Regions from separate parts of the Paenibacillus sp. FSL R7-0048 genome, predicted to be linked through region 1. Evidence: predicted binding sites of a transcription regulator. Region 1 holds the regulator's gene; each other region holds the start of a gene.
The links. Region 1 encodes LexA, which represses DNA repair genes until DNA is damaged. Its sites were predicted from a motif close to CGAACATATGTTCG; they were not measured.
Positions count from the first base shown of each region.

Region 2: the regulator LexA is predicted to act here: its motif matches at 1,614-1,627, upstream of addB (helicase-exonuclease AddAB subunit AddB).
Region 3: the regulator LexA is predicted to act here: its motif matches at 3,081-3,094, upstream of NSQ91_RS24165 (ImmA/IrrE family metallo-endopeptidase).
Region 4: the regulator LexA is predicted to act here: its motif matches at 2,563-2,576, upstream of recA (recombinase RecA).

Region 1 is NZ_JBBORF010000001.1:4,025,511-4,030,445, forward strand. Features, by position in the region: gene NSQ91_RS17975 (HAD family hydrolase) at 1-289, opposite strand, end outside; gene NSQ91_RS17980 (hypothetical protein) at 324-845, opposite strand; gene NSQ91_RS17985 (DUF896 domain-containing protein) at 895-1,104, opposite strand; gene NSQ91_RS17990 (LysM peptidoglycan-binding domain-containing protein) at 1,214-1,627, opposite strand; gene lexA (transcriptional repressor LexA) at 1,879-2,505, shown strand; gene NSQ91_RS18000 (L,D-transpeptidase) at 2,685-3,023, shown strand; gene NSQ91_RS18005 (hypothetical protein) at 3,174-3,554, shown strand; gene NSQ91_RS18010 (hypothetical protein) at 3,777-4,355, shown strand; gene NSQ91_RS18015 (MBL fold metallo-hydrolase) at 4,461-4,935, opposite strand, start outside.
Region 2 is NZ_JBBORF010000001.1:5,563,085-5,568,019, reverse strand. Features, by position in the region: gene NSQ91_RS24720 (class I SAM-dependent rRNA methyltransferase) at 1-973, shown strand, start outside; gene addB (helicase-exonuclease AddAB subunit AddB) at 1,759-4,935, shown strand, end outside.
Region 3 is NZ_JBBORF010000001.1:5,436,044-5,440,978, forward strand. Features, by position in the region: gene NSQ91_RS24140 (glycosyl hydrolase) at 1-1,298, opposite strand, end outside; gene NSQ91_RS24145 (cytidine deaminase) at 1,469-1,885, opposite strand; gene NSQ91_RS24150 (NucA/NucB deoxyribonuclease domain-containing protein) at 1,986-2,423, shown strand; gene NSQ91_RS24155 (hypothetical protein) at 2,505-2,654, opposite strand; gene NSQ91_RS24160 (YjfB family protein) at 2,804-2,980, shown strand; gene NSQ91_RS24165 (ImmA/IrrE family metallo-endopeptidase) at 3,144-3,695, shown strand; gene NSQ91_RS24170 (hypothetical protein) at 3,762-3,923, shown strand; gene NSQ91_RS24175 (DUF3139 domain-containing protein) at 4,289-4,624, shown strand; partial or broken gene NSQ91_RS24180 (phosphomethylpyrimidine synthase ThiC) at 4,739-4,858, shown strand.
Region 4 is NZ_JBBORF010000001.1:4,309,010-4,313,944, forward strand. Features, by position in the region: gene rny (ribonuclease Y) at 1-276, opposite strand, end outside; gene NSQ91_RS19155 (regulatory protein RecX) at 593-1,318, opposite strand; gene recA (recombinase RecA) at 1,429-2,493, opposite strand; gene NSQ91_RS19165 (competence/damage-inducible protein A) at 2,794-4,080, opposite strand; gene pgsA (CDP-diacylglycerol--glycerol-3-phosphate 3-phosphatidyltransferase) at 4,189-4,776, opposite strand; gene NSQ91_RS19175 (YajQ family cyclic di-GMP-binding protein) at 4,932-4,935, opposite strand, start outside.

The DNA.
Region 1 (4,935 bases):
TACGATATACCGGTGCAAGCTGCTCCAATTGACGGAATTCTGGCTGTTCACCTGCCGTAAAGTTAGCCCAGAGTGCTTCATAAGGATTAATTCCGATCATCTTTGTAAATGGGAACGTCTCATAAGATTCATACAAGCTACTTGCTTCCTTACGAACTGCAACTTCTAGTTCTTGTGGATCAATCGTATCCCCGGCGGCTTCACAAGCAGAACGAAATGCTTCTTCGACGCTCCGATCATCCCACAGCAATGTATCATCAAGGTCAAATAGTACAGCAGAAATTGGCATTACAGGTCTCCCTCTCCCTTTAACTGGTCTAGTTCTATTCGTGAACTACTTCAATGTTGTGAGCTTTAGCAAATGCTTCTAATCGTGTACTCATCGCATTAGTATCATAGCGATTCATAAGTTTTGTGAAAATCCATTTCGTACGTTTCCCTTTGTGCTTAATGACTACAGCTCCACGCGAAAGGGTGATTTTCTCAATATCTGCAGCTGGAAGTCCGCGTTCGCGATTGAATTTAATAGTGGACAGTCTTGCTTTTTCCACCTTCAAGTACGGACGACGGAAGAACAATAGCGCTGCCAGCAAATAGTACAGTACTACTCCCAGCCAATTAGCCAGCATGCCATTGCCTTTGGCCTGATCAATAGAACCAACTACCCAAAACATAGTGCCAAGTATCACTAACACTACCGGAAATGCAATGTTGCGACCTTTAAAGACTTCGGCATTCTGGGTAGGAGATTTAGAGGCATAAATCGTATCCTTGCCTTGTTTCTTTCTTTGCTTGTTGATTTGCTGTGTGTTGCGTTGAACCATTCTTTCCCAAGAACGGGCCATGTGCGTTCCCCCTAGTCATCCTGAAATATCTATGAAAAGGAACAGCGAGCTAATGTTTAAGCCCCTTGTTACCTTGTTCATGCTCATCGTTATCTACTACTTCAATAGTATTTAATTGTGCTCGGAAGTTATTGCGGATATTCCCCAGGTAAATTTCACGAAGCTTGGCGCGTTCCGCCACTTCCTCTTGATTAAGGCCTACGCTCTTCTGTTTGCGTGCCAATTCGTTAATTCGCGCGACCAACTCATCAATATTCAATACTTTCCCTCCCCCTATAAATTAATTCTAACTCTGCCATGAGAAAAAGAGCTTGTCAAGGTCTACTCCCTGCAAGCTCTACTGGTCATTCTATTATGTTCTCAGAAAATTAATAAATAGGTAAAGTAAGTATGTCTCCAGCGTTAATTTGACTACTCTTAATCCCACTTGAACGTTTAATTCCTTCTATATAAACAACTGTCTTCATATCAGCAGGTTTATTCTTAAGAGCAATACTCCATAGTGTATCTCCACGTTCAACCACAATCCGCTTCTCTTCCTTCATTATAGTCGTCGATCCTGCAAACACATTTCCCACTACTGTTAGGCCAGAAAATACTAGCACGATAATCAATATTAACTTAATAAAGAAATCTTGACGGAACAACGAAATCATCCCTCCAAGCAAACGTTCCGTTATCTCTTTCACCTTAGCGGAATTACGGGCAACGTCATTATGTCCTAAAGATTCAACCACTGGGGCCTTATCGTAGATGCTGCGGTATGTACTGTATTTTAGCATAATTATCATCCTCCAAACACTTGTTCTTACTTTCGAATTCATAATAACACGAACATGTGTTTTGTTCAATACTATTTCAGAACAATTGTTCTCTTTTTTTCGAGAGACTCAAACGGTTCATTTTATTATCATTCATCTACCATTTTTTAACTCTAGCAGATTAATATTTATAATAGTTAGAACTTATGTTTGTGCGAACGGTAGTTCTATGTTATAATTTTCCCAAACATTACTATATGGGGTTGATTCCAATGTCAAAGATTTCAAGTCGCCAGCTGGCGATCCTGGAATTTATACGAAGCGAAGTCCGCAGCAAGGGTTATCCACCTTCCGTCCGGGAAATTGGAGAAGCTGTTGGCCTTGCTTCCAGCTCCACAGTTCACGGTCATTTGGACCGGCTTGAGAAGAAGGGACTTATTCGTCGAGATCCAACGAAGCCACGTGCAATAGAATTACTAGGCCAAGAGGATTCAGAGAATGTTCACCAATTCGCGCAGACCATCTCACGGATTCCTGTCGTAGGTAAAGTTACCGCCGGGGTACCTATCACTGCTACAGAGAATATCGAAGACTACTTCCCACTTCCTACTCACTATGTAGGTGACAACAAAGTATTTATGCTGTCTGTCATGGGTGATAGTATGGTTGACGCAGGCATTATGAATGGTGACTATGTGATTGTTCGCCAACAACAAACAGCGGACAACGGAGATATCGTTGTAGCCATGACCGAAGAAGATGAAGCAACCGTTAAGACCTTTTACAAGGAACGTGATCATATACGGCTTCAGCCGGAGAATCCAGCTTATGAGCCGCTTCGCCTTAATCGCGTAACTATTCTCGGAAGAGTCATCGGATTGTTTCGAGATATCCACTAAGTATGCACTTCTAACATAAAAGGCTGGTCCGCATATGCGGACCAGCCTTTTTTCTACGTTTTTTTTGCTTTTCCAACCACAAACGAACATTTGTTCTCATTGGCTAAAATGGCCATTTTCTATGAATAACCCTTTAGGCGTTCTGCTCATATCCTAATTAGAAAGGAGTGTTGCGTATAATGCCCAACTACCGAATTATTGTAGATCTGACCCAACGAATGTTATATCTTCTGGACAATGATATTGTGATTAGAGGTTTCCCTGTCGGCATCGGTAAGATGTTAACCCAATCCCCGGTGGGAGAATTCACTATTATTAACAAACAACCCGACCCAGGGGGTCCCTTCGGTGTCTTTTGGATGGGACTGTCTAAACCACACTACGGAATTCATGGAAACAATGACCCTTCCTCCATTGGGAAAGAGGTGTCCCACGGCTGCATCCGGATGTACAACGAGGATGTGTTAGCACTCGCTGCTATTGTCCCAATAGGCACACGAGTAACGATAAGAAATTAAATTCGAATGGAGGCTCGGCAACCCCCAAATCACATTAAAAAATGGGGGTCATTACATAAGTAAGTATTTTTTCATTAGCATACTAGGAGTTTGATGATTATATGTCGAATATTGTTAACAGGATTGCAAATTGAAAAGGATGTGTTTAGTTTGAATAATTCAAAAATTAGAACCCTCGTCGATTTTAAAGTCGATGCACTGGGTAAGCTGTCCGGTTTACTTTTAAATGATGAACAAGCTAGTGGAAAAAAAGTGAATTTGCTCACCTCTTTTGGCAGCATTCAGGGAATCGTCTCTCCAACCGTCTCCAACAAAGAGGATGTATTTGATTTAAAATCGTTGATGGATGATGTAATTGTAGACGAATACATATCTTATTTGGGAGCAGAACACCCTGATAAAAATTTCAGCTATAACTTTGTTGTCCTCAATGACGTTACTGTAAGACCTTATGCAAGTTATGGAACTCCGATCGAATACAAACAGCTGATTGTTTATACTGATCATATCACTGCCTTCAATTTTCTATAGGTTTACATAATCACCTTAAAAAGCACCCTTGCAGCAACCCCCAATTTTGCATCATTTGCAGAATCGGAAGGTTTCTCTGGGTGCTTTTTTTGGGTTAATCGTGAAGCCGATCCTATAATTCCACGAATTCCCCTTTTAAAAGATACTAGTGGGGATCATTCAGGCATATCTTTCAATAAGCAACAATTTGAGTCTAATGAGATAACTAGGAGGTGTGATTATATGCTGATTATCCTGATGTACTTATTTGCTATTTTAGGAGTTGTTTTAATTCTAAGTGCCGCCATTATAAAATTGAAAACGCTATCTGCTTCATCTGAAATTTCTAAGCTAGTTAATGCGACCTCATCTTTTAACATCAGCTTCACCAAAACATTCATTCCCCCCAATCAATCTCACTTGATCGCACTTAACGAGCCTAATAAAAAATTAGCAATTGGCACCAAAAATCCGAAGAGTAACAAAAAAGCAGTAGCAAAGCTATACTCATTTGATAATGTAATGGGATCCGAGATTGTGGTTAACGCACTTACCCTTTCAAAAGTATCCAAAAGACATCAAAACAGCAAAACTACTGCAACAAGTGCAGATATTAATGTCCTTAAGGACACCGATGAAGAAGCTAATGTGATAGAAGAGCTTACGCTTAAAATATATATGAACAGCAAAGAAACGCCTGTGTATTGTATCTCCTTCTTGCCGGGTTTATTGCCTATTCAACAATCCGACAACCAGTACAAGGAAGCTTACTCCCAAGTACAACAATTACATGCACTGTTCAGGTCAATCGTATCTGAATAATTAAGTTGCTTTTTGCGCAATAAGATGTGTGAATTATTTTTCGCAAAAGCCTTTGATGTAGACGCCATATCGCCATACCCCCATTTGTTTTCGACATAAAAAAATCTAAAATTGCACACTAAACCCATCAAACTGGTGAATGCCCGTACCATGTGCTACTACCTTTTGCTCACGTAACTCACGAACCGCTTTTTTGACCTCTTGTAAAATAGATGGATCTAAACCCAGTGTATTATGAGAACCGAATACTTGGGTAACTCCTGGAATTTCCGTAATCTTTTCTAAGGATGCCACTAAATCAACCGGACTAGTCGAAGGGTAAAAGGCATAGATTGGCGTAACGTCATACAATAAATCACCTGTAAACAGATATCCGTTGGCATGATCAAAAAGGCTGATATGACCTGGCGAATGACCTGGTGTGTGGTATATTTCTATTTTACGCCCGCCTATGTCGAGCACATCCCCTTCTTGTAAAAGAGCTGTTGGTTTCCCTTGAAAAGGTATGTAGGTGTTAGGATCAAAGGTTTCAGGAACAGGAAGGCTGATGTCCCGGCTCATATCTTTACGAATCTGGGCA
Region 2 (4,935 bases), 1.5 Mb from region 1:
TGAGCGCAGTGATGTTAGTGTGCGCGAGCTTGAAGGTATGGAGCAGACAACGGGTGTGCTGTACGGGGAATGTCCAAGGCATGTAACCGTGAGCGAGAATGGCCTGAAGCTGGTCGTTGATATTGAAGAGGGCCAGAAGACAGGTTACTTCTTTGACCAACGTGAGAATAGAGCTTCCATTGCTCCGCTCATGAAAGGCTGGGGAGGACGAAGCGGCATTACGCTACAGGAAATTGAAACTGAGGATGGTTCACTACAGACCTTACCAGTTAATAAGAGCGGCAAACATGTAACGTTCCCTTATTGGGACGGTGCGACAGTGCTGGAATGCTTCTCGCATACGGGCAGCTTCACGCTGCATGCCTGCAAGTATGGCGCGAAAAAAGTAACCTGCCTTGACGTTTCAGCACACGCCATTGAGAGTGCCAAAGTGAATGTGGAGCTGAACGGCTTTAGCGATCGTGTTGAATTCGTAGTGGATGATGCTTTTGCATATCTACGGAATCAGGTTAAAGGACTAGAGGAACGTTCTGAACGGGCGACAGTTGCCAGTGGAACAGAGACGGCAGCAGCTGCTACAAATCCTAAATCCGGAGGCAAAACAGCCAAAACCGACACATCCAAGCCAATGACGGCAGGTGGAGGAAGAACTTGGGATGTAGTCATCCTAGACCCTCCGGCGTTTGCCAAAACCAAAAGTGCAGTAGCTGGCGCTTGCCGTGGTTACAAGGATATCAATCTGCACGGGATGAAGCTGGTGAACGAAGGCGGCTATTTGGTTACCGCAAGCTGTTCTTACCATATGCAGCCAGATCTGTTCCTCGAAACGATTGCCGATGCAGCTAAAGATGCTGGCAAGGTGTTGAGACTTGTAGAATGGCGGGCCGCAGGCAAAGACCATCCACAAATACTTGGCGTTAACGAAGGACACTATCTGAAGTTTGCGATTTTTGAAGTGCGGAGTAAAAAATAAGCCTGAAGATCAAAAGGTCTACAGTGCCAAGTAACAAATAAGATAAAAGGGCTGGTCGTAGGGTGGCCGTGAGTCGGCTGTAAGGCAAGTAGTGGCCAACGGACTCAGATGACTCTATTTAGTGTAAACAGCCCATTATTGAATTCTTACGGACCCTAAAGGCGCTATTGCCCCAATAACACCCGTAATGCAGCACATTTTCGAAGAATAGCGTCAGTGGGGTCCGAAAAGTTGCCATAACAGCACTGAATCCACGAATAACGGCTCCTGGGTCCCTAAGTAATTAATGAAACAAGCCTAGCCGAAATGTTGAGTGTTAAATTCGGAATACTAAATAGTAAACAACGAATGATGCTTATTGAATTATGATATGCGGAATGCGGATTACAAAACGATCGGCGTAGAGTGCTAATGTTGAGTGCGGGGTGTTGAGTATTGAACGCTGAACGCTGAACGCTGAACGCCAACAGTCTAACATTGACCCTACGCTCCGACATTGGCAGCTCCTATCTAACGTTGCACAACTGGCATTAAAAACAAACTAAACACTCTAAAAAGCAAGCCGCCAAAATCCGGAGGTTTGCTTTTTTTATTTGTACTCATAGCTGTTTATCCTTTGTAAAACATTAGAAAATACTAGCAAACACATGTTCCGATTAGTGTGGTTATGATATACTGAGGGGACGAGGAATCACTGAACTTTTTTAATTGGAGTGTAATCAATGGGTGGATATTTCACCCTGTATTCTATATATTTTCTCCGCTACGGAAGGAGTCTATCATTTATGCCGGTAACCTTTTTACTAGGCCGCTCGGGCAGTGGCAAGACAACAAAAATATGGGAATCTATCTCTTCTTCCTTAGAAAAGGAACCGCTTGGTGCGCCGATTATTATTCTTGTGCCAGAGCAAGGTTCTTTTGGAGCAGAACGGGGGCTTCTGACCGTAGGGAATGTGAAGGGAAGCCTTCGGGCGCAGACACTGAGTTTTTCGCGGCTTGCCTATCGTGTGAAGCAGGAAACTGGTGGCAGTGCAAGTCTGCCAATCAGTGAAGAAGGTAAGAAAATGTTAATTTACAAAATCATCAGTCGCCGCAAAGAGGAACTGAAATTATTCGGTGCCTCAGCAGACAGACCGGGTTTTGTGGAACGTCTGAACCAACTGCACACGGAGATGAAACGTTGCTGTTTGGGTTCCACTGATTTAGAGGAACAGCTGTCCGCTATGCGAGGAGCTATTGCAAGAAGTCCTATTCTTGAGGGTAAGCTGGATGATTTGCAGCTGGTATTTAGGGATTTAGAGAAGGAAATGTCCCGTCTTTATATCGATGAAGAGGATCGTTTAGCAGAACTGGCTGAGCATATTCCAGATTCCTCCTACATTCGCGGGGCAGAGATTTGGGTAGATGGGTTCCATGGATTTACTCCGCAGGAATTCGTAGTGCTTCGAGAATTGATGCAGCAAGCTTCGAAGCTGACGGTTTCGCTTACAATTGATCGTCCTTACCCCTATGGAGATCAGTTGAATGAGCTTGAATTGTTTCACCCAACTGCGGTTACTTACATTAAACTGCGAGGAATTGCTGAAGAGCTGGGCATTGATGTATGGGACGAGCTGCTGGAGCCAACGGTTCTTCCGCGTTTTGAAGAAAGTCCAGTACTTGCTCACCTTGAACGGGGATATGATCGCCGGAAGGCTTGGATAGGTGCGGATGAACTGGCAAGAGAGGCTATATCCATAGGCGCCGCAGTTTCGCACAGAGCAGAGGTTGAGGGAGCCCTGCGCGAAATGACTAGACTGGCGCGGGATGAAGGTGCAAAATATGGCGAAATGGCCGTATTGATGCGCAATATTGGCGATTACGAGCAGCTGGTTCAGCCGTTGTTCCAAGATTATGGAGTGCCATTTTTTCTGGACCAGAAGGTGAATGAGCTGCATCATCCGCTAGTGGAGTTTATACGTTCCGCATTGGATGTAGTGCGTCGTCGCTGGCGTTATGAGGATGTATTCCGTTGCGTAAAGACGGAGCTTCTGCTTCCGCTAGACGGTAGTATTACGCGTGATGATATGGATGCTTTAGAAAACTATGTGCTGGCTTGTGGGATTCAGGGGTACCGCTGGACAGATGGCCGCTCCTGGAAAGGTATTCCTAGCTTGTCGCTGGAAGGCGGCAGACAGATGGATGATGAACTGCTTGCTACTATGGAACGATGCCGTGCTAGTATAACAGGTCCATTATTTGCTTTTGAGAAAAGAATCCAGAAAAGTCGTAGCGGTCTTGAACTTTGTACGGCATTGTACAAGCTGCTTGAAGAGACGGATGTTGCGCGAAAGCTGGAGAAACTCAGTGTTAAGTCTATGGAGAAGGGCCAACCCGAGAAGGCTAGGGAACATAGCCAGTTGTGGGGTGCGGTACTTGATCTGTTAGATCAGATAGTAGAAATGATGGGCAATGAAAGACTTGAGTTTGAAGTGTTCACTGGAGTTCTAGAGACAGGTCTTGCTGAACTTAAAATGGGACTAGTTCCGCCCGCACTGGATCAAGTATTGGTCGGCAATATGGATCGGACTCGCCCAACGGGGGTTAAATACGCTTTTTTGCTTGGATTTAATGAAGGTGTTGTGCCTGCGCAGTTTAAGGAAGATGGAATTCTCTCGGAAGGTGAACGCTCCGTACTAGAGAATGCTGGAATGGAGCTTGCTCCCGGCGCTTCTCGTAAACTGCTGGACGAGCGGTTTCTGATCTATAATGCACTAACGACAGGAAGCCGAAAGCTCTGGATTAGCTACGCTACAGCGGATGATGAGGGCAAAGCTCTCCTTCCCTCTGAGGTTATCCGGCATTTGCATAGAATGTTCCAAAGGGTTCAAGAGCACAGCTTGTCAGCACTTCCCCCTTCGGGACTACCTATAGAAGTCGGAAATCCTATCCATCTCGGTTTCATTGGTCAACCAGAACAGAGTCTTCGCGCATTGATTATGCAGCTGCGGCAGTGGCGCCAAGGAACAGAAATTCCGGAGCTATGGTGGGATGTGTATAACTGGTTTACTAAGAACGAAGATCGTAAATTTCAACTGGAACGTTTGCTAAGTTCACTGTTCTATCGTAATGAGGGAACGAAGCTAAAGCGTGGCACAAGCCTCAGATTGTATGGTGGCTCAACACTGCGGGGCAGTGTGTCCCGGATGGAGAAATTTGTTGCGTGCTCATTTTCCCATTTTGCGTCCTACGGACTAAGACTGAAAGAGCGCCAGTTATATAAGCTGCAAGCACCTGATATTGGACAGCTGTTCCATGCTGCGCTAAGTGATATGGCGATAAGACTGAAACAAGAGGGAAGGGGCTGGGGCAGCTTATCTCCGGATGAATGTCGGCGTGAGGCCAGTGAGACAGTAGAACGGCTATCTCCGATGCTGCAGGGTGAAATTCTAATGAGCTCCAAACGTTACGGGTACATCTCCCGTAAGCTTAAGAATATTGTTGGACGTGCTTCTGTGATTCTGGGCGAGCACGCCCGCCGGGGCAGCTTTGAGCCAGTAGGGCTGGAGCTGGATTTTGGACCGGATAAGGAGTTGCCGCCTTTAAGAATTACGCTGCCGAATGGCTGTGTGATGGAGGTCGTTGGCCGGATTGACCGTGTAGACATGGCTCGTGGAGAGAACGGTATTCTTCTGCGGGTAATTGATTATAAATCGAGCCAAAAGGATCTCAAGCTGCATGAGGTGTATTATGGCTTGTCGCTGCAAATGCTGACTTATTTGGATGTGCTGCTGACATATTCGGAGCAATGGCTGGGGCAGCAGGCACTTCCAGCAGGCACACTTTATTTCCATGTGCATGATCCGTTGTTAACTTCATCCAACGGGATGAACAAGGAACAGGCTGAGCAAGAGCTGTTGAAACGCTTCAAGATGAAAGGACTGCTTACAGCAGATCGTGAGGTTGTCTCCCTGATGGATACC
Region 3 (4,935 bases), 1.4 Mb from region 1:
CTATCAATGACTAGCCCGCCATCAATCCATACCCGTATCCCATCATCAGAGTAGGAATAAATGGTATACACCTCGCTAAAAGCAGCCGTCAGCTTCCCACTCCACCGCACAGAGAACGCATCTACACGAATGGCAGGATCAGGCGAACCTTGTCTCCATGAAAAGTTAATATTGGCATCCGTACGCAACAGTGCAGGCGTGCCGCTAAGCGTCATGTTATTGTAATATTGGCCACAGAGTCCACTCTCCAGCACACTATCCCCGATAGCAGCGAAAGCGGCGGCCTCAGCAGCATACTCCTCTCGTGTGAATACCATTTTATCGTTCATAAAAGCTTTTATCACAGCATCGGTATTCTTCTCATAGAGGAGTTTCCCCCAGGTCAGCTGATAAGACCATTTGGGCTGTGTTTTGGACAACAGTTCAGCAGACGGAAGCTCTCCATTCTCACCAATCGCAATCAGCTTGCCACGACCCAGATCCCATAAATTATCATAATGACTAATCTTGAAATCCGCGTCATAAATGTCGAGCGCCAGCACATCTACCTTATCACTGCCCGGATAGTATTCTGCCGGCTCATCACACCACTGATTTTTTGCATTTGGACTCCAAACCCACAATAAATTATGCAGCTTATGATAATTGGTAAAACGATCGAACATAAGGTTCCACAATGCAGCGTAATTGCTCTTTTGCCCCCACCAAAACCATCCACCATTCATTTCATGATACGGCCGCCAAAGTACAGGAACCCCTGCGTCATTAAGCTTTTTCAGCGACAGGGCTATCTTATCCAGATCAGCTAACAGAGCATTATACTGGGTGGTACCTGGGGTTATATATTTATCAAAATCAGCATTGTTTAGGCTCGTATTTACATTCCCCCAAGTTGGCGCTGTCCCCGGTAATGCAGCGTGATAACACATCGTTACGATCCCACCGGCCCTAGACCAGCGTATCGCACTGCTGACGACCCAATTCCGTTGATTGTCAATTAGAGCCTGTGACTGATTATTGATTGCGCCCAGCTCGTAGCCATGAAGCGCAGCATATTGCCCACTCGTATTTTTAAGCTTCTCCATGAGCTCGTCTGCACTTTCCAAATAATCATGTTGGCCGCTTATCACACCCTTTCCCTGCAAGTAATAGAGGGTATTCAGCAATAGCTGAGCCGAGGACGACAGCCCCGAATCCGCCGGAGCCATTTGTAATCTGCGAAAAGCCATCTGCCACTGCACATCGCCCACGAACCTTGATGCTGAATCAACCATCTGACGAATAATCCGCTGCTCCATCTATTCTCACCATCCTTTTAAATCTTTTTAAGTTATAGTATGGGGACGATAGTGACATGAACTCAGCGAATGGACATGAAGTTGTAAAATAAGTTGGGACGATATAAGGAACTGCTGAATAAATTCACGGCTCAACAAAAAAAAGGAGCTCCGCGGCTCCTCATTATTTCTTATCTTGTGTACCTTAAAGGCAATAGCTCAGTGATTTCATATTTAGCTAATCGGTCATCCTCCGATACAATTATCTTGCAGTCTATTCCGTAATCCGCAATTAACTCTCGGCACATGCCGCAGGGAGAAACTACTTTAATCTCTTTTCCCTCGCTGTCTGGATCAGAATGCCTTACCGCAACAATCGTATCAAATTCCTTATAACCTTCGGATATCGCTTTGCCAATCACCATCGCTTCTGCACAGACTGTAATCCTCCCCATGCTGGCTTCCACATGTACCGCTGTAAAAATCTCTCCTGTTTTAGTACGAAGCGCTGCACCCACATGGTGCCGTCCCCATTCATAACGCCTGGTAATTATATCTTCGGCAGCCGCAATAAGCGTCTGATCCTCAATGGTAATTATGTACTCCATATCCAGTTCCGTCCTCCTTTATTTTACCTAATTATATTAAATCGCACTGAATTATGATATAAGATATACTATTTTAAGTGCCAAAAAAGGAGGAGCAGAATTGAAAGTAAAAAAATGGATCTCCAGTCTCATCATTGTTGCATTACTTGCTTTGGCTAGTTACTGGTTTGAACAAAACGGAGAGCCTACAGACCCCTCGTCTCCATCCGATTCGAGTGTTGTTCAGCTAACCTTCCCATCAGACCGCTATCCTGAGACCGCCAAACATATTCAGGATGCCATTGCGAAGGGTGAATCCGCCACATGTACGATTAACCGAGAGCAGGCTGAAGAGAACCGTAAAGAGTCCTTAAAAGGGATTCCCACTAAAAAGGGATATGACCGGGATGAATGGCCAATGGCTATGTGTAAGGAAGGCGGCGTTGGTGCCGACATTGAATACATAACGCCAAGCGATAACCGCGGGGCAGGAAGCTGGGTTGGCAATCAGCTGGAGGATTATGCAGACAGAACCCGGGTAGAATTTATGTTTAAATAACGGTCTGTCTGACCAGCCCCAGGCAATAGAATAGCCCCACCTGGCATTCGCCAGATAGGGCTACACTGCACATCAGCTAACTTAGAATAAGCAAGCTTTAGTGATGATAACCAGCAAGATGAAAAGTACCAGAATTGCTCCTGTTGAAGTCCAAGGACTACACACCGGACCTACTGATGCTGGACTTACTACCGGACCTACGTTACAACCACAACCATGTTCCATTCCCATTTTCAATTCCTCCTAATGATTAATGACTACAGCACAAGATATGTAAAAAGGAGATAAGCCGTTTGGGCGAATTGGCAAACAAATGCCAATCACCTAATGAATTGAAGGTGGACAGTCGATAAACAGGATATACACAAAGGAGGTGCAATATGGATATAGCTGCATTATCAATGGCAATGAGCCAAGCATCCTTAGCTCAAAATGTTGGGATACAGGTCATGAATATTGCCAAGAATCAGGCTGAAACCCAGAGCCAAACCATGGTGGAAATGCTGGGCAAAAGCGTTGCTCCGAATTTGGGAAAAACACTTGATATTAGTGTGTAATTGCTTTATGCTAAGGATACATGAGAACGAATGTTCCTGTGTATCCTTAGCATTTTTTTACTCTACATAGCCCTTCGGGCTTTTCTTTTGCGCATTTATGCGAACATACGATCCCATTAGTGATTTATTAGTGATTTTAAACGAGGTGAATAAGTTGGAGAACATGAAATCATATTATCAAATGACTGTGCTTGAGAAATGGACGGAGGATTTATACAAGCGATTAAATCTTCATCAGCCTTCACAAATTTCAATATCGTATATTGCAGAACGGCTTAATATCTGGGTTCATTATTTGGATGTGAAAAGCAAGAGCATTGAAGCGTCTGCAGGGATGTACAGCCTGTTTATCGACAACCGCCTTCCAGCCAATCTTCAACGGCTAGAGTTTCTTCATGAACTGTGTCACCTCCTTCGCCATGGCAGTGATAATCAGACCTTGATGCCAGAGCATTTCACGCGGGCACAGGAGGATGAATCCGAGCGTTTTATCTTGTATGCGGCGATGCCTTACTCCATGATCTCCCGCATGACATTGCCTGAGCAACGGGAAGATGCCATCTCCTATCTTGCAGCAGAATTCCAAGTACCTGCCGAGCTAGCCTTACAGCGGATTGATCAGATCCAAAGACGTGTGTTCCAAGGGCAATTATTGGCCGTGATGGGAAGAAACGAAGAACGACTGACACATATTCGCAACGGATCACGGAGATAATAAGCTTAGTTGCAATAGTGCTCTGCATATTCATTTATGGTGGAATTTCTCGTGAGGGGGAACGACATGGAAGCCATTAAAGTAATTGAATTATTACTGACTCATCCGGATTATAATGTAGATGCAGTACACCCCGAAATCCCGGATTTCGTGGGCATTGAGACGATTGAGGTGGATCACGAAACGGGGACCTTCTCCATTTTATTGCAAGAACCCAAAGAGGACTAAAAGAGAATCATTATTCTTCATAAGTTAAAAGGCAGCAAATATAGTATGTCCCGGCAATTCTTCGTTCGCTTACGCCTGGATTACTATCGTTATTTGCTGCCTTTTTGTATAATCTGTTATGCAAATACAAACTGTATCACACTAATAAGAATTAGAATAACGAATACACCTACAAAACCCCATATTAAAAACTAAAAGATTTTCACCCCCGGCAGCCTTGGACTTACCTGATCCTCCAGCATCTTAATTCGCTGCTTCAGCTCCAGTATTTTCTCTTCTTCCTGCGCCATATATCTATGAATGACATACCAGTCTCAGTATATTATCTTATAACTATATACAAATTATTTATATGGAGGGAATTAATGAAGAAAAAAACAAAACTAATCTTCATCGTTCTAATCCTTTTAATCTATGGGATAACATCCTTAGCCTTCCACTACTTCCAAAATCATATGAACAGAGAAGTCATTCATTATCTAGTAGAGACGAGAAATTATAAGAAAGAAGATTTTGATAAAGTATACACCCAGATTGCCAAAGCTCCCCTCGTAAGTACCACGGTGATTTTTGCAGACGAACCCTACGCAAGATACTTTTATCGAAAAGAAAATGGAAGGATCTTTCAATACAGCAGGGCTCCTGTTAAAGGTAATGATCCTAGCTATACATATAAACATATCGAGGAGAATCTCCCGTGAAGGAGTTGCCCTATTAAAAAGACGCGTTTGTCCAGCAGTCAGCACTTGGCTGCTTGGGCAAACGCGTTTTTTTGATCTTCCCTGCTCTAAATAGGTAAACATCGTTTGCGTAGACAGGTGATGGTAGAGGGTTCAGGACATGCGCCGATGCACTTGATTAAAGAGAATATGGATAAGCAACTTGTAACTTGTAACGAAGCCCCTTTTTATACATTAGGTCCACTGACTACAGATAACATTGGCGTGGTTCTTAGCAGCTATCGGACACAGTTGATCTTATGCGCGGTATAACACTCCATTTCAAAGTGTAG
Region 4 (4,935 bases), 280 kb from region 1:
CAAACGTCTCTCTTGCCGTTGGATTTCATTCCGACGTTCACGAGTTTCTTTCTCAGCTTCAGTACGGATTCTATGGACTTCGTCCTTAGCTTCCAATACTGTTTCTTTCTTCAGCGCCTCAGCGTCCTTCTTCGCATTCTCAACGATGACAACGGCTTCTCTTTCTGCGCTTTGGATTTTAGCTTCTGCAAGGGATTTACGAATAAAATAACCGAACCCAAAGAATATTGCAGCTACAACGAGAACGATAATGACCCAGATCCATGATTCCAGCATCTGTTCACCTCCTCGTTGGTTCCTCTCCAAGGTATATCCCTGGGAATTGTGCAGTTGTTTAACTATCCGTTCATCACCATACAAAAAACCGGTAAACAACCGATTGCCATACTGCACATGCTGCACATGCACACTGCCCGCCTTATCCGGCGATTACATTTCATATGAGTTGTACGTGAACCGTTTAAAACAGTCTCCTTTTTGGGAAGGAAAAAGGATTCTAATTTTATGCCGATTCATGTTATATTTTATTATTTATAAAAAGACATTGTCAAGAGAGTCGATATACGCATTAATGTCAAGAGAATCAGTGATTCTAGTAAAACTCCTCATCTTCACCTTCATAATTGTCTTCCGCAAGTAAAGTATTGATCACTTGGCGAACCATATCGCCCGAAAATCCACGGCGCATAAGGAAGGCTCCAGTCTTTCTTCGCTTATCTGAAGCTTCTCCACGGATGAGATTCCATTTCTTGCGCCCAGTTTCGAGTGCGCTCTCCAGCTCTTGTTCAGGAGTAATATTCTCCAAAGCTTCCGATATAAGGGTTTTGTCAATCCCTTTCTCACGTAGCTCTTGTCGAATCCACATCTTCCCTTTCCGCTGGTTCGCTATTCGTTGCTCTGCCCATTGCTTAGCATATAAAGGGTCATCAAGAAGTCTTTCCTCCTGCAGCCGCTGCACCACTTCCGCAATAATAGTCTCTCCTATTTCCTTCTGGCGTAAACGGCGAGTCATTTCCATAGCGGTGCGTGGTTTACGTTCTAGATAACGGAGGCCTTCTACATAAGCTCGTTGACGCTCATCAGCTACAACAATTTCAACCAAATCAGCCTTCATAAAAGAATTACCAGTAATCATTCGATATTTAATCATGACGTCCTCGTGCACAGTCATGTTATATGCTCCGAAATGTATGATATAACGGTGGTCAGATTTCTTTTGACGTTCTACTTTAGTGATCTCTAAGAGTTCTCCTTCAGGAAAATCCGATAACACCTGCTCATCTTGTTCTTCTGCTTCAAAATCCAGTTGTATTACCATAGTTGTTTGTCACCTCGTAGCAATAGATCGGTTATCGTCTTACTTTCATTACTTGTTAAGAAAAGACACCCTGCAACAATCAATCACAGGGCGTCCTATTGCTTAATATACTATTCGATTTCGAGAAGCAATTTCTCTTCTTCTTCTTGCTCTGCAATAATATCTTCATTCTTCGGCGCAGCAACAATAGTGGATAAATTACTTGCTTCACGGATCTTATTCTCAATAATAAGGGCAATATCCTGATGTTCCTTCAAAAACTGTTTAGCATTCTCACGGCCTTGACCGAGACGCTCGCCTTCGTAGGAATACCATGCACCACTCTTATTCACGATATCCATTTCAGTACCGATATCTACAAGACTTCCCTCTTTAGAAATCCCTTCACCGTACATGATATCAACATCAGCCTGTTTAAATGGAGGAGCTACTTTATTCTTCACAATCTTGATCTTAGTACGGTTACCAACCACATCGTTCCCCATCTTGATGCTCTCTACGCGACGTACATCTAAACGTACAGAAGAGTAGAATTTCAATGCACGACCACCCGGAGTTGTCTCAGGGTTACCGAACATAACACCGATCTTCTCACGAAGCTGGTTGATAAAGATAGCGATCGTATTGGATTTGCTAATGGCACCAGAAAGCTTACGAAGCGCTTGAGACATCAAGCGAGCCTGCAATCCGACGTGGGAATCACCCATATCGCCTTCAATTTCAGCCTTAGGTACCAAAGCAGCAACGGAGTCAACGACAATAATATCAACGGCTCCACTACGAACAAGTGCTTCGGCGATTTCCAGCGCTTGTTCACCCGTGTCTGGCTGAGAAAGCAGCAATTCATCGATATTTACGCCCAAGTTACGTGCATATTTCGGATCAAGCGCATGCTCGGCATCGATAAATGCAGCTTGTCCGCCTTGTCTTTGCACTTCTGCAATAGCATGAAGAGCAACTGTTGTTTTACCTGAAGATTCCGGTCCATATACTTCAATAATACGTCCCTTTGGAAGTCCGCCTATACCTAACGCAATATCAAGTGCCAAAGATCCGCTAGGTACAACTTCCACTTGCATATGCGTGGATTCTCCCAGTTTCATTACCGAACCTTTACCAAATTGTTTTTCTATTTGACGAAGCGCCATATCAAGCGCTGCACGACGATCTGACAATCAGACCACTTCCTTCACTGTTTATAGTAATATAATAACGTGTTTTTAAGGTCTTGCCAAGCTTTTTTTCGAACATACATTCGTTTTTTTTGTCTTGGGCGTTATTTATCCCTTTTATTGTAAGCCTCCCTCCGGAGATAGAAGTTAATTAAATTCCCCACTTCACCGGACATCAACGACTTATGATCATGAGTAGCCATCGTGATCAAAATCTCTGCAAATATACAAAAAACCGCAGCAAAGAAATCTCAGTGCCACGGTTCTTCCGTATGTGTTTATTATAACTGGGCTAATCTCCCATTACAAGTCTGAACCCTCAAGAGGTGTCTCCACCTTGCGTTCCTCAAGTCTCCGCCACAGACGATACAGCAGAGCCTTTACAGTACGCAACCGGATATTTTCCCGTGTACCTTTAAGATTAAGCTCATAGACCTCTGTCTTACGTCCCCGTTCAGCCAAGCCGATAAATACAAGTCCAACAGGCTTGCGTTCAGAATAACCCGGTCCGGCTACACCTGTAACAGATAAGCCGAAATCACTGTCTGCAATCATTCTCACTTGGTCAGCCAACACCTCGGCAACTTCTCGACTTACGGCTCCAGGAGCATTGGGTCCCTCCAAATAAGCACTTGGCACATTCAGTAGCTTTTTCTTTAGGTCATTCGAATAGCAGACGATTCCGCCGGCAAACATCGATGCACTGCCTGGAATATTTGTTATGCTCTCCATCAGCAAACCTCCGGTGCAGCTCTCTGCCGCACTTAAGGTCAGGCCGGCATCCGCCATCCAATCCACAATCAATTGCTCCAGCGGCACATCAATGTTCGCATACAAATGTTCCGGCAAAATCTCCTTGATTTGTTGTTCCAGTATCTCCAGCTTTTTTGTAGCTTCATGCTCAGAAGGGGCCTTTGTCGAAATACGAACAGTTACCTCTCCCTCTTTGGCATACGGAGCAATCGTTGGATCAGTCTGACTGCGAATCAGTTCGATGAGCTTGTCCTCCAGCAGTGATTCTCCGATGCCGGCAAATTTGAGCATTTTTGAATAAAGCGGTGTTTCGTTCGTCAAGGCGTGCTGCTGTAGCCACGGTACTGCTTTATCTACGAACATCGGTTTCATCTCACGAGGTGGACCTGGAAGCACAATATAATATTTCTTCTCATGCTCAAAAGCAATCCCAACCGCAAGACCGATTTCATTCGGCAACGGTGTAGTTCCTTCAATTATAAGTGCCTGTTTGCGGTTATTTTCGGTCATAACGATCTTACGATCATCAAAGAAGCGTTGTACATGATCCATCGCCAAACGATCAATATGGAGCGTTCTACCTAGCGATGCAGCCAGTGCGTCTTTAGTCAGATCATCCTCAGTGGGGCCAATTCCGCCCGTAAAGATAATAACGTCGGCCCGACTCTGAGCGATCTCGATGGCTTGCTGCAGGCGGCTGCTGTTATCACCGACAACGGTTTGAAAGTATACATCGATCCCGATGGCAGCTAGCTCTATAGACAAAAACTGGGCATTACTATTCACGATTTGACCGAGCAAAAGCTCTGTCCCTACTGCAATAATCTCCGCTTTCATACCTGGCTTTCGCCTCCTCGTTATAATGTAGGTACACTGCTTTTGGATTTCAAAAAAGGTAATAGGTGCTTCACCTATTACCTTTCCTTGTATATCCAGCTTACATGCTTACGCATTATGCAGCTGTAGCAGATCCTTATTCTTCACAAAATAATCAATTCCAGAATAAATAGTGATCAGCGCTGCGGCCCAAATAGCAATATCGTCTACAGGAATACTGACAAATTGAAATGGGAAATTATTCAACAACAGCAGTGAGATCGCAACAATTTGTACAACCGTCTTTATCTTGCCCCATTTGCTGGCGGCAACCACTTTTCCCTCTAGCAATGCAATCTGGCGAAGTCCGGTGACTGCAAACTCACGACTGATGATTACAATAGCAATCCATGAATCGCATCTGCCCAGCTCCACAAGTGAAATCAGAACTGCAGATACCAGCAGTTTGTCCGCAAGTGGATCAAGGAGTTTACCGAGATTGGTGACCATATTATATTTCCTAGCAATGTAGCCGTCTATTCCATCCGTGCTGGCCGCAAGCAAAAAGATTACAGCTGCTACCAAATGATTAACAGATAGCTGAAACGAGCCCCAATGTATCGGTTCTGGATAAAAACTGAAATCCACCAGTAAAAAAAACATCATAATCGGGATCAGGCAAATACGAGCTAGCGTGATGCGGTTGGGCAAATTCACTGAAGTTTTCCTCCCCTAAATCGTTCATACAAATTGCCTAAATCAGGCTAATCCATTTCTACTTAAGCAAGTATATTATAGCAATAAATAGGTGTCAAAAAAACAGAAAGCACCCCGCGTTGTTAGTGCTAATAAGCACTGCGGGGCACAAAATTCTAT